3 regions of the Kitasatospora sp. CM 4170 genome follow, and region 1 is predicted to be linked to each of the others. Evidence: riboswitches for the same ligand, from Rfam matches in the RefSeq annotation. Region 1 holds a riboswitch; each other region holds the start of a gene.
What was found. Region 1 has a riboswitch for thiamine pyrophosphate ahead of thiO (glycine oxidase ThiO). Riboswitches for the same ligand answer to the same signal wherever they lie in the genome.

Region 1 (4,175 bases):
TTGTCCACCCGGCGAGTCTAGTGGCGGGGCCCGGGCCCGGCGCCGCCCCGGGGGGCGCGTGCCGGGCTTCGTGGCCGGGCTGTGACAGTGCGCCGTTGCCGGGCGTGTCCGGCAACGGAGGGCCGGTGGCCGGGGCCCGTGGCCGGGGGCGTTCCCCGCCGCGGGCCCCGGGCCCCGTCAGAACGCCGGGCGCTCGCGGGTGTCCAGGTCGGCCCGGCCGGCCATCGCCGAGGAGGCCTCGGCGTGGAAGCGGCGCGGGATGCGGCCGGCCCGGTGGGCGAGCCGGCCGGCCTCGGCGGCGTGCCGCATCGCCTCGGCCATCAGCACCGGGTCCTGGGCGCGGGTCACCGCCGAGGCGAGCATCACGGCGGCGCAGCCCAGCTCCATCGCCAGCGCGACGTCCGAGGCGGTGCCGGCGCCGGCGTCCAGGATGACCGGGACGTTGGCGCTCTCCACGATCAGCTGGAAGTTGTGCGGGTTGCGGATGCCCAGGCCGGAGCCGATCGGCGAGCCCAGGGGCATGATCGCCGCGCAGCCGACGTCCTCCAGCTTCCGGGCCAGCACCGGGTCGTCGTTGGTGTACGGCAGGACGGTGAAGCCGTCGTCGACCAGCGTCTCGGCGGCGTCGAGCAGCTCGATCGGGTCCGGCAGCAGGGTCCGCTCGTCGGCGATGACCTCCAGCTTCACCCAGTCGGTGCCGAGCGCCTCGCGGGCCAGCCGGGCCGTCAGCACGGCCTCGCCGGCGGTGAAGCAGCCGGCCGTGTTGGGCAGCACCCGGATACCGTTGCGGGTCAGCACGTCCAGGACGGAGCCCTGGGTGCCGGGGTCGACCCGGCGCATCGCCACGGTGGTCAGCTCGGTGCCGGAGATCCGCAGCGCCTGCTCCAGGATCTCCAGGCTGGGGGCGCCGCCGGTGCCCATGATCAGGCGGGAGCCGAAGGCCGTCCCGGCGATGGTGAGGACGTCCTTGTCGTCGAGGGTGGTGTCGGCCATCGGTCAGCCCCCCTGGACGGCGGTGAGGATCTCGATCCGGTCGCCCGCCGAGAGCCGGGTGTCCGGCCACGAACTGCGCGGCACCACGGCCTCGTTGAGCGCGGCGGCGACGCCGGAGTGGGCCTGGCTCAGGGTGGCCACCACCTCGGCGAGCGTGGTCGCTGCGGGCACCTCGCGGGGCCGGCCGTTGACGGTGAGGGGGATGTCGCTCATGCGGGGACCTTCGTGGTGAAGCGAGTGGGGGAGAAGGGCTCGGCGAGGGCCGGGACGGTGCCGGTGACCAGGTACTCGGCGAGCAGGTCGGCGGTGACCGGGGTGAGCAGCACGCCGTTGCGGTAGTGGCCGGTCGCGGCGACCAGGCCGGGCAGGGCGGTCGGCCCGAGCAGCGGCGCGTTGTCCGGTGAGCCCGGGCGGAGTCCGGCGGAGGTCTCCACCAGCGGCAGCTCGGTGATCCCGGGGACCAGGTTGTGGGCGTCGCGCAGCAGCTCGTAGACGCCGCCGGCGGTGACGGTGGTGTCGTAGCCCTGCTCCTCGCTGGTCGCGCCGATCACCAGCTCGCCGTTCTCGCGCGGGACCAGGTAGAGGTGTTGCCCGCGCACCACCGCGCGGACGTTGCGGGACAGGAACGGACGGTACGGCTCGGGGATGTGCAGCCGCAGGATCTGGCCCTTGACCGGGCGGATCGCGGGCAGCACGCCCGGCGGCAGGCCGGGCAGCCGGTGGCTGTACGGGCCCGCGGCGAGTACGGTCCGCCCCGCGGTCACCACCTCCCCGGTGGTCAGCCGGGCGCCGACCGCCCGGTCGTGCTCGACCAGCAGCTCCGCCGCCCCGGTGCGGTGCACGAGGACGCCCGCGGCCTCGCAGGCCCGCTCCAGCGCGGCCAGCAGCCGGCGGCCGTCCACCTGGTGGTCCTCGGCGACGTGCAGGCCGCCGCGGACGCCGGGCGCCAGCATGGGCTCCAGCTTGCGGGCCTCCCGCCCGGTCAGCCACTGCGAGTCCAGGCCGAGCCGCCGGTGGAAGGCGTGCAGCTCGCGCAGCTCCTCGCGGTCGTCGGAGTCGAGCGCGACGGCCAGCGTGCCGCAGCGCCGGTAGCCGGTGTCCGCGCCGCCGCTCGCCTCCGCGAGGTCGGCCGCGAAGTCGGCGTACCGCTCGTTCGAGGCCATCCCGAGGCGCAGCAACGGCTCCTCGCCGTACTGGAGTTCGGTGACCGGGGCGAGCATGCCGGCCGCGACCCGGGCGGCGCCGCCCCCGGGGTCCGGGTCGACCACGAGTACGCGCCCGACCCCGCGCTGGGCCGCCCGCCAGGCGACGGCGAGGCCGATGATGCCGCCGCCGATCACCAGGACGTCGACGCGGGTGCCCGCTGCCAAGCGTGTCAAAGTCGCTTCTCCCTTCGCCGGTATGACCCGGATCAGGTTCGGACGGTCGCGGGCCGTGCCAGCCCGCCTCTCAGCCCGGTACGCCGGGCTCCCGCGATGGTGCCCCCACCTTAACTCCGGGCCTGGTCACGGCTGAAGGTGCGTACGAAGGGTGGGACGGGCTCCGGCGCCGGCACCGAACGCCAGTAGGGTGACGGGCGTGGCAGATCTGAGCGGTACGGATCAGGTGGTCGTGGTCGGCGCCGGGCTGGCCGGGGCGCATTGCGCTTCCGGGCTGCGGCGGGGCGGCTGGCGGGGGCGGATCGTCCTGGTGGGCGAGGAGCCGCACGCGCCGTACGACCGGCCGCCGCTCTCGAAGCAGGTCCTGCTGGGCAAGGCCGACGACACCCCGCTGGACATCGACTTCGCGCACCTCGGCATCGAGCTGCTCACCGGCCGCCGCGCCACCGGGCTGACCCCGGGCGTGCTGCACACCGACGGCGGCGACCTGCCGTACGGCGCACTGGTGATCGCCACCGGCGCCGCCCCGCGGGTGCTGCCGGGCGCCGAGCGCGCGCACCTGCTGCACACCCTGGACGATGCGCTGGCGCTGCGGGCCCTGCTCCGCCCGGGCCTGCGGCTGGTGCTGGTCGGAGCCGGCTGGATCGGCGCCGAGGTGGCCACCGCGGCCCGCGCGGCCGGCTGCCGGGTCACCGTGGTGGAGGCCGGCCCGGCGCCGGTGCCCGGCGCGCTGCCGACCGGGATCGGCCGGGCGATGGCCGCCTGGTACGCCGAGGCCGGGGTGGAGCTGCGCTGCGACGCCGCCGTGGCGGCCGTCGAGCCGGGCGCGGTGCTGCTGGCGGACGGCTCGCACCTGCCGGCCGACGAGGTGGTGGTCGGCATCGGCGTCCGCCCGGCGACCGGCTGGCTGGCCGGCTCCGGCGTCGAGCTGGACGCGGCCGGCGCCGTCGTGGTGGACGACCGGCTGCGCACCGGCCTGCCCGGCGTCTTCGCGGTCGGCGACTGCGCGAACTACCCGTCCGCCCGCACCGGCGCCCGGTTGACCGTCCAGCACTGGGACCACGCGCTGCAGTCCGGCCAGGCCGCGGCCGCCTCGGTGCTCGGCGCGGACGCGCCCTACGACCCGGTGCCGTACTTCTGGTCGGAGCAGTTCGGCCGGATGGTCCAGTACGTCGGCCGGCACGACGCGGGGGACGAGCTGGTCTGGCGCGGTTCGCCGCAGGACCCGACCTGGGCCGTGCTCTGGCTGCGCGAGGGCGCGCTGCGGGCCGTGCTCACGGTGGACCGCCCGCGCGACCTCACCCAGGCCCGCCGACTGGTCGAGCGCGGCGCGGTGCTGGATCCGGCCCGGGCGGCGGACCCGTCGGTGCCGCTGAAGGCGGCCGTCGCGGGGTAGCGCGGGCGGCCGTCGCGGGGTGGCGCGGGCGGCCGGTTGGTGCGCCGCGGGCCGCGGAGGTGGCAGTCTGGTGCCGTGAGTGAGATCGAAGCCAAGATTGAGTCCCTGGTCCCCGAGTGGCTGTACCTGCCCGACATCTCCGAGCGGTGGGGCGTCGTGGTCACCGAGGTCCGCAACATGGTCAAGAAGGGTGACCTGATCGCGGTCCGCCGCGGCCCCAACCGGTCGCTGCAGGTCCCGGCCGCCTTCATCGACGACGCCGGCCCCGTCAAGCACCTGATCGGCACGGTGACCGTGCTGCGCGACAGCGGGTTCAGCGACGAGGAGATCCTCGAGTGGATGTTCACCGAGGACCCGTCGCTGCCCGGCACCCCGGTCCAGGCGCTCTGGGAGAACCGCGCGACCGA
Region 2 (4,175 bases), 1.7 Mb from region 1:
TCGGGACGCCGCCGAGCTTGGTGATGACGTCGCCCGGCTTGAGGCCGGCCTTGTCGGCCGCGCCGCCGGGGGTGACGGCGGGGGTGCCCTGGATGTCGCGGGTCTGGATCTGCGCGCCCTCGCCCTTGTAGTCGTCGTTGCGGAGCACGTCGAGCTTGGCGTAGACGGGCTTGCCGGTCTTGATCAGGGTCTCGCCGACCCACTTGGCCTGGTTGATCGGGATGGCGAAGCCGAGGCCGATGCTGCCGGCCCGGCCGGTGCTGGAGGTGTTGGACTGGATCGCCGAGTTGATGCCGACCACCGCACCGGTGGAGTCGAGCAGCGGGCCGCCGGAGTTGCCGGGGTTGATCGACGCGTCGGTCTGAAGGGCGTTCATGTACGAGGACTGGGCGCCGGTCTCGTCGCCGGAGGCGACCGGGCGGTCCTTGGCGCTGATGATGCCGGTGGTGACGGTGGACTCCAGGCCGTACGGGGCGCCGATGGCGATGGTGGAGTCGCCGACGTTGACCTTGTCGGAGTCGGCCAGCGGAAGCGGCGTCAGCTTGCCCTTGGGCGGGGTGTCCAGCTTCACCACGGCGACGTCGTAGCCCTCGGCGCGGCCGAGCACGGAGGCGGCGTAGGAGCTGCCGTCGGCGAACTTGACCGTCAGCTTGCCGCCGTTCGAGGCGGGCGCGACGACGTGGTTGTTGGTGAGGATGTGGCCCTCGGTGTCGAAGACGAAGCCGGTGCCGGTGCCGGACTCGCCGTTGCCCTGGGCCTTGATGGTGACGACGCTGGGCAGCGCCTTCTGCGCGATGCCGGCCACCGAACCGGGGGCGGGCTCGTTCTTCTGCGGGCTGCTGGCCTGGACGGTGGTGCTGCGGTGGTCGTCCGCGGAGGCGACGCTCCTGCCGTCGCGGTCGGCGACGGTCACGCCCACCGCGCCGCCGGCCACACCGGCGACGAGGGCGACGGCGGCGATCAGGGCCACCAGGCCGCCGCGCTTCTTGCGCGGGCCGCCGGGCCCGGGGGCGCCGGGGAGGTCGGACGGGTAGCCGAGCGGGCCGCCCGGGTAGCCGGGGCCGGCGGGGCCACCGGGGGCACCGGGGGTGACGTCGTGCGCGCCCCAGCCGCCGAGCGGCTGGCCGGCGCCGAACGGGTGGTGCTGACCGGTCGCGCCGGGGGCGGCGGGCGCACCCGGGGCGGCGTACGGGTCGTGGGCCGCGGCAGCGGGCGCCGCGTACGGGTAGCCGGCCGGCGCGGCGGGCGGCAGGACCGGCGGCGGGGCGTCGATGTACCCGGTGTCGGCCACGGCCGGGGCGGCGGCCGGAGCGGCCGGGACGGCCGGCTCGGGGGCGCTGACCTTGCTGAACGCCAGCGTCGGCGTGGACCCGCCGGCCGCCGGGGCGGCGGGCGCGGCCTCGGCCAGCGTGTAGTCGGCCTCGGGCGCCGCTGCGGGGGCGGGCGCGAACTGCGCCGAACCGTCAGGAACGGGACCAACCACCCCCTGGCCGGAGGGCTGCTCCCCCTGCGGCCCGGTGGACCCAACCTCGCGCTCGGTGCTCACGGACGACCTCCATAGCTGACAGGACCAACAACCATAGTTTTTCGCACACCCGATTCGATTGTCGTAAGGACCCTTCTGAAGAACTCATAAGAATCCTTAGCCCGGTCCAACAGCACGTGCCGGAGCCACCGCGGCGCCCCCCGCGCAACCCCCTGCCGCGCCCCCGCGCCGACGGCGCGCCGTCCCGCGATGCGGACCGCCGGGACCACGGCCTTGGCGTTCCCCACCTGGGCGGTTAGCCTGTCGCTCCAAACTGACACGCGGGAGCTTGGACCCACCAGGCTGAGAGTGCGCCGGTCGACCGTACGCCACGGGCTCCGTGGCCGGACCGTCGAGGGGGCGCAGACCGCCGGAACCTGTCCGGGTAATGCCGGCGTAGGGAGTATCGGCCATGCCGTCTGCTTCGCCATCCTCTTCTTCGGGCGCGCCCGCGTCCAAGAATCTCCCCGAGTCGTCCACGACCGTTCACTCCGACGCCACGGCCTCCGCCGGCGGTTCCACCGCGGTGCTGGACCGCCCGGAGCGGGACGGCCGGGGCGAGCGGGTGGAGGCCCCGCTCGTGCTGGACACCGAGCCGCCGCGCACCCTGCGCTTCCGGGACCACTTCGCGCTCTGGATGAACCTCGGCGTCAGCCTGATCGGCTTCACCACCGCCGCCACCGTGCTCGGCGCCCCCGGCAGCGAGCTGTCGCTGGCCGCCGCGGTGACCGCGATCGTGGCCGGCACGGTGGTCGGCACCGCGATGCTCGGCGTCGCCGCGCTGATCGGGGCCCGCACCGGCGCGCCCGCGATGGCCAACCTGCGCGGGCTGTTCGGGACGAGGCTCTCGTACGTGCCCACGGTGCTGAACATCGTCCAGTGCATCGGCTGGGGCGTGTACGAGCTGCTGGTCATCGCGATGGGCGCGCAGACCGTGGCGCACACCGAGGGCTACCGCTGGGTGTTCGTGGTGCTGGCCGGCGCGGTGACCACCGCGCTGACCATCTGGCCGCTGGGGGCGATCGCGGTGCTGCGCCGCTTCGTCGCCGCGGCCGTGGCGGTCGCGATGGTGTACTTCACCGTCCAGCTGGGCCGCCACGGCGTCCCGGACCCGGGCGCGGGCAACTGGCACGGGTTCCTCAGGGCCACCGACGCGATGATCGCCGTCTCGATCTCCTTCGTGCCGCTGGCCGCCGACTACACCCGCCACTCCCGCACCCCGCGGGCGGCGTTCTGGGGCAGCTTCTCCGGCTACACGATCGCCCAGGTCTGGTGCTACGTGCTCGGCCTGTTCGCGCTGCTGCAGGCGGACGGTGACGCGACCAGGATCTTCGACTCGTTCCTGGGCGTCTGGGCCGGCTGGCTCTTCCTTCTGGTGCTGGTGCTGCGCGAGACCGACCAGTCCTTCGCCAACGTCTACTCGACCGCGATGTCGGTCCACAACCTGCTGCCGAAGGTCGACCGCCGGGTGCTGACCGGCGCGACCGGCCTGCTGATCACCGTCCTGGCGCTGCAGATCACCGAGTTCACCGACTCGTACTACGCCTTCCTCGGCCTGATCGGCTCGGTCTTCGTGCCGATGTTCGCGGTGCTGGCGGTGGACTACTTCCTCGGCGCCGGCCGGCGCGGCTGGAACCTCGCCGCCGACGCGCCGTCCCGCTGGCTGATGCTGCTGCCGTGGGCGCTCGGCTTCGCGGTGTACCAGCTGATCGCGCCGACCGCGATCGCCGGCTGGTGGACGGACTTCTGGACCTCCGTCCAGGAGGCCCTGCACTTCACCCCGCAGGAGTGGACCTCGGCCTCGCTGTTCGGCTTCCTGGTGCCCGCGCTGGCCACCTGGGCGCTCACGCCGCTGACCCGCGGCCGGCGCTGACCGCCCGCCCGCACCCGAAGACGGCCCCGCGGATTGGGGCCGTCTTCGCTTCCGCTTCACTTCCGACGCTTATCGTTGACGCCGTGACCAGCCCTGATCTCTCGCCTGCGGCGGCGCGCACCGCGCCGCCCGTCCAGGTGATCGCCCACCGCGGTTCCTCGCACGCCCTGCCCGAGCACACCCTTGCGGCCTACCGCCGGGCACTGGAGGAGGGCGCGGACGCGGTCGAGTGCGACGTCCGGGTGACCGCCGACGGCCGGCTGGTCTGCGTCCACGACCGCCGGATCGGCCGGGTGTCGGACGGCCGCGGCACGGTCTCCGCGATGACGCTGGCGCAGCTGGAGGCGCACGACTTCGGCGCCTGGAAGACCGGCGTGCCGAGCCGGGACCCGGAGCTGCGCGAGGTGCTGCGGCTGGAGAGCCTGCTGGAGCTGGTCGCGGACTGCGGCCGGCCGGTGGACCTGGCGATCGAGACCAAGCACCCGGTCCGGTTCCGCGGCCGGGTCGAGAGCGAGCTGCTGCGGATGCTCGACCGGTTCGGGATCGGCGGCGCCCACGGAGCCGGTGCGCCGGGAGCCGCTGCGCAGGCCGACGGCCCCGGGGGCGACCGTCCGCGGGCACGCATCATGAGCTTCTCCTCGCTGGCCCTGGCCCGGGTGGCCGCCGCCGCACCGCAGTACCCGCGGGTGTTCCTGTTCGAGCGGATGCTGCCGCTGCAGGGCCGGCTGCGGCCGGGCGCGGCGCTGCCGGGCGGCGCGCGGATCGCCGGCCCCGGCA
Region 3 (4,175 bases), 1.9 Mb from region 1:
GCCGGGACACCTGCCGTCAGTCCGCCAGCGGGAGGTAGACCCGGTTGCCCTGGGCCTTGAACTCCTCGGACTTGACCTTCATGCCTTCCAGCGCCTCAGCGTCAACGTCGCTGGTCACGACCGCCTTGTCGCCGTACAGCTCTGTGATGCTTTTGCTGATCTTCATCGAGCAGAACTTCGGGCCGCACATCGAGCAGAAGTGGGCCGTCTTCGCCGGCTCGGCGGGCAGCGTCTCGTCGTGGAACTCGCGGGCCGTCTCCGGGTCGAGGGCCAGGTTGAACTGGTCCTCCCAGCGGAACTCGAAGCGGGCGTCGGAGAGCGCGTCGTCCCACTCCTGGGCCCCGGGGTGGCCCTTGGCCAGGTCGGCGGCGTGCGCGGCGATCTTGTAGGTGATGACGCCGGTCTTCACGTCGTCCCGGTTGGGCAGGCCCAGGTGCTCCTTGGGCGTGACGTAGCAGAGCATCGCGGTGCCCCACCAGGCGATCATCGCGGCGCCGATGCCCGAGGTGATGTGGTCGTAGCCGGGGGCGACGTCCGTGGTGAGCGGGCCGAGGGTGTAGAACGGCGCCTCGTCGCAGATCTCCTTCTGGAGATCCATGTTCTCCTTGATCTTGTGCATCGGGACGTGGCCCGGCCCCTCGATCATCACCTGGACGTCCCTGGCGCGGGCGATCCGGCCCAGCTCGCCCAGGGTCTGCAGCTCGGCGAACTGCGCCTCGTCGTTGGCGTCGGCGATCGACCCCGGGCGCAGGCCGTCACCCAGCGAGAAGGTGACGTCGTAGCTCGCGAGGATGTCGCAGAGCTCCTCGAAGTTGGTGTAGAGGAAGTTCTCCCGGTGGTGCGCCAGGCACCAGGCGGCCATGATCGAGCCGCCGCGCGAGACGATGCCGGTCTTGCGACGGGCGGTCAGCGGCACGTAGCGCAGCAGCACGCCGGCGTGCACGGTCATGTAGTCGACGCCCTGCTCGCACTGCTCGATGATGGTGTCGCGGTAGACGTCCCAGCTCAGCTCCTCGGCCCTGCCGTCGACCTTCTCCAGCGCCTGGTAGAGCGGCACGGTGCCGATCGGCACGGGGGAGTTGCGCAGGATCCACTCGCGGGTGGTGTGGATGTTGCGGCCGGTGGAGAGGTCCATGACGGTGTCGGCACCCCAGCGGGTGGCCCAGGTCATCTTCTCCACCTCCTCCTCGATCGAGGAGGTGACGGCCGAGTTGCCGATGTTGGCGTTGATCTTCACCAGGAAGTTGGTGCCGATGACGGCCGGCTCGACCTCGGGGTGGTTCACGTTGACCGGGATGACGGCGCGGCCGCGGGCCACCTCGTCCCGCACGAACTCGGGTGCGAGGCCCTCGCGCAGGGCCACGAACTCCATCTCCGGGGTGACGACCCCCCGCTTGGCGTAGGCCAGCTGGGTGACGGCGGCACCGGCACGGCCGCGCAGCGGGCGCCGCGGGCGGCCGGGGAAGACGGCGTCGAGGTTGCGCAGGTTCCCGCCGCGCGGCGAGGTGTGCTTGATCCCGTCGTCCTCGGGGCGGGCCTCGCGGCCGTCGTACTCCTCGACGTCGCCGCGCTGGCGGATCCAGGCGTCGCGCAGCGGCGGCAGCCCGCGCCGCACGTCGGGCTCGTACGCGGGGTCGGTGTACGGGCCGGAGGTGTCGTACAGCGGCACGGTCCGGTCGTTGGTGAGCAGGACCTCGCGGTACGGGACGCGCAGGTCGGGACGGGACCCCTCGCGGTAGGCCTTGCGCCAGGCCGGGGTCGGGTAGCCGGTGGCGGCGCTGGCGACCGCGGCGCCGCTCGTCCCGGTGCTGCGGGCAGAGTTCGGCTGTGCATCAAAGGTGGTCATCAGACCCTCTACTCCCTACGCCGGCATTACCCGGTCAGGTTCCTGCGGTCGACGCAGCGGTCGGCACGTCCGTCGACGTACCGGTCAGCGTCCTCTCAGCCCGGTGCTCCGAGCTCCCGTGTCCACAGGCGGTGTTGCCTGCGCATGACGTCCAACACCGTAGCGAGCCGATCGCCGCTGGTCCAGAGGGGGGTCCGAGGAGAGAGACGCCGGGGCCCGGCCGCCGGCGGGATTCCCCGGTGGGCCGTCTGCTTCCGGCGGGGGCGGGCAGACTGGCAGTCACAGGGCGGGGCAGTCGCGGGCGGTCGGGCACCCCGGGGGTGCGGAAGGGGAGGGCCGAGTGGTCGGGAGCGCGGGTCGGGTCAGCGGAACGGTGGGGGCGGGACTGGTCGGCGAGGTGATGGTGCACGTCCCGGAGCGCCAGGGGACGGAGGCGTTCCTCGCCTACCTCGCCGTGCCGGGCGAGCGGCTGCCGGTGGGGACGCCGGTGGTGGTCGTCGAGTACCACCCGCCGCGGACCGTCTACGTGGCCCCGGTGCTGCCGTGACGGGACCGCCACGACACGGCCGTGACGGCGTGACGAGGTTGTGATAGGACGTCACGTCCGCTCCCTTCCGCTGCGGTTGACCCGGGCGGAGAATCCCAATCGGTGCATCTCATGTGCCGAAAGGGGGAGTTGAACCATGCTGTACGCCATCATCGGGGCGGCCGCCGCGGTGCTGCTCGTGGGGATCACGCTCTTCAAACTCATGTGGCGGGTGGCGGAGCCGAACGAGGCTCTGATCATCTCCGGCTCCAAGCACCGGACCGAGGGGGTCGGCGACGGGCTCGGGTTCCGGATCGTCACCGGCCGCGGCACCTTCGTCACCCCGGGCCTGCAGGGCGTCCGACGGCTCTCGCTGGACCTCAACGAGGCCGAGCTGAACGTCGAGTGCGTCACCACCCAGGGCATCCCGGTCCGGGTGAAGGGCGTGGTGATCTTCAAGGTCGGCGACGACCAGGTCTCGATCGCCAACGCCGCCCGGCGCTTCCTCGACCAGCAGAAGCTGATCAGCCAGCGGGTGCACAACGTCTTCGCCGGCCACCTGCGCTCGATCGTCGGCGGGCTCACCGTCGAGGACATGATCCGCGACCGCGAGCGGCTCACCGGGGAGACCAGGGCCGCCTCCGGGCTGGAGATGGAGAAGCTCGGGCTGATCATCGACACCCTGCAGATCCAGGAGATCATCGACCCGACCGGCTACATCAAGAACCTCGCCATCCCGCACGCGGCCGCCGTCCAGCGGGACGCCCGGATCGCCCAGGCCGAGGCCGACCGGATGGCCACCGAGGCCGAGCAGGAGGCGGCCGCCCGCAAGGCCGAGGCGACCCGCAACAGCGAGATCCAGCAGGCCGCCTACCAGGCCGAACGGGACACCGCCAGCGCCCGCGCCCTGCAGGCCGGGCCGCTCGCCGAGGCCGCCGCCCGGCAGGAGGTCGTGGTCCAGGAGACCAGGGTCGCCCAGCTGGAGGCCCAGCGGAAGGAACAGCAGCTGCAGATCGACGTCCGCAAGCCGGCCGACGCCAAGGCGTACGAGACCCGCACCCGGGCCGAGGCCGACCGCGACGCCCGGATCTCGGCCGCGCAGGCGCAGGCCCGGGAGACCGAGCTGAAGGCGGCCGCCGAGGCCAGCCAGGTCAAGATCGCGGCGGAGGCCGAGGCCGAGGCCACCAAGGTGCGCGGGCTGGCGGCCGCCGAGGCGACCAGGGCGACCGGGCAGGCGGAGGCCTCGGCCACCGAGGCCCGCGGTCTGGCGGACGCGTCGGCGGCCCGGGCCATCGGGCTCGCCAAGGCGGAGGGGCTCAAGGCCCGGGCGGCGGCGCTGACGGCGAACCCGGACGCCGTGGTGGCCCAGGAACTGGCCGAGAAGTGGCCGGACATCGTGCTGGCCGCCTCGGAGTCCTTCGGCAACGTCGAGCACATGGTGCTGCTCAACGGCGCCGAGGGCGTGGGGGACCTCTTCACCAAGGCGCTCACCATGGGCGGGACGGGGCTCGGGCTCGCCCGGCAGCTGCTCACCACCCTGCAGGGGCCGGCGCAGCCCGCCGAGGCCGCCCGGGCCGTGCCCGCGGCCGCCGCGGGGCCGGCCGGGCAGGTGCCGGTCCAGCAGGTGCCGATCGAGGAGTGACGGCGGCGCGCCGGTCGGCCCGGGCCGACCAGGCCGACCGGGCCGACCCGATTGGGTAGGCCGCCGCGCCCGGCTGAGTACCCGTACTCAGGTGGGCGCGGTGCGCTCCGCCGCAGCATGGGGGCATGCACCCTGCAGCCACCGCGCGGATCGGCATCACG

Region 2: another riboswitch for thiamine pyrophosphate. It lies ahead of RMN57_RS19420 (cytosine permease); the one in region 1 lies ahead of thiO (glycine oxidase ThiO).
Region 3: another riboswitch for thiamine pyrophosphate. It lies ahead of thiC (phosphomethylpyrimidine synthase ThiC); the one in region 1 lies ahead of thiO (glycine oxidase ThiO).

Annotation. Positions count from the first base shown of each region.
Region 1 is NZ_CP134877.1:2,922,660-2,926,834, reverse strand. Features, by position in the region: gene pknB (Stk1 family PASTA domain-containing Ser/Thr kinase) at 1-8, opposite strand, end outside; gene RMN57_RS11870 (thiazole synthase) at 178-993, opposite strand; gene thiS (sulfur carrier protein ThiS) at 997-1,206, opposite strand; gene thiO (glycine oxidase ThiO) at 1,203-2,363, opposite strand; TPP riboswitch at 2,365-2,477, opposite strand; gene RMN57_RS11855 (FAD-dependent oxidoreductase) at 2,563-3,768, shown strand; gene RMN57_RS11850 (Rv2175c family DNA-binding protein) at 3,844-4,175, shown strand, end outside.
Region 2 is NZ_CP134877.1:4,582,186-4,586,360, forward strand. Features, by position in the region: gene RMN57_RS19415 (trypsin-like peptidase domain-containing protein) at 1-1,546, opposite strand, end outside; TPP riboswitch at 1,797-1,945, shown strand; gene RMN57_RS19420 (cytosine permease) at 1,938-3,398, shown strand; gene RMN57_RS19425 (glycerophosphodiester phosphodiesterase family protein) at 3,482-4,175, shown strand, end outside.
Region 3 is NZ_CP134877.1:4,818,487-4,822,661, reverse strand. Features, by position in the region: gene thiC (phosphomethylpyrimidine synthase ThiC) at 17-1,846, opposite strand; TPP riboswitch at 1,842-1,976, opposite strand; gene RMN57_RS20440 (hypothetical protein) at 2,187-2,393, shown strand; gene RMN57_RS20435 (SPFH domain-containing protein) at 2,530-4,014, shown strand; gene RMN57_RS20430 (ketoacyl-ACP synthase III) at 4,140-4,175, shown strand, end outside.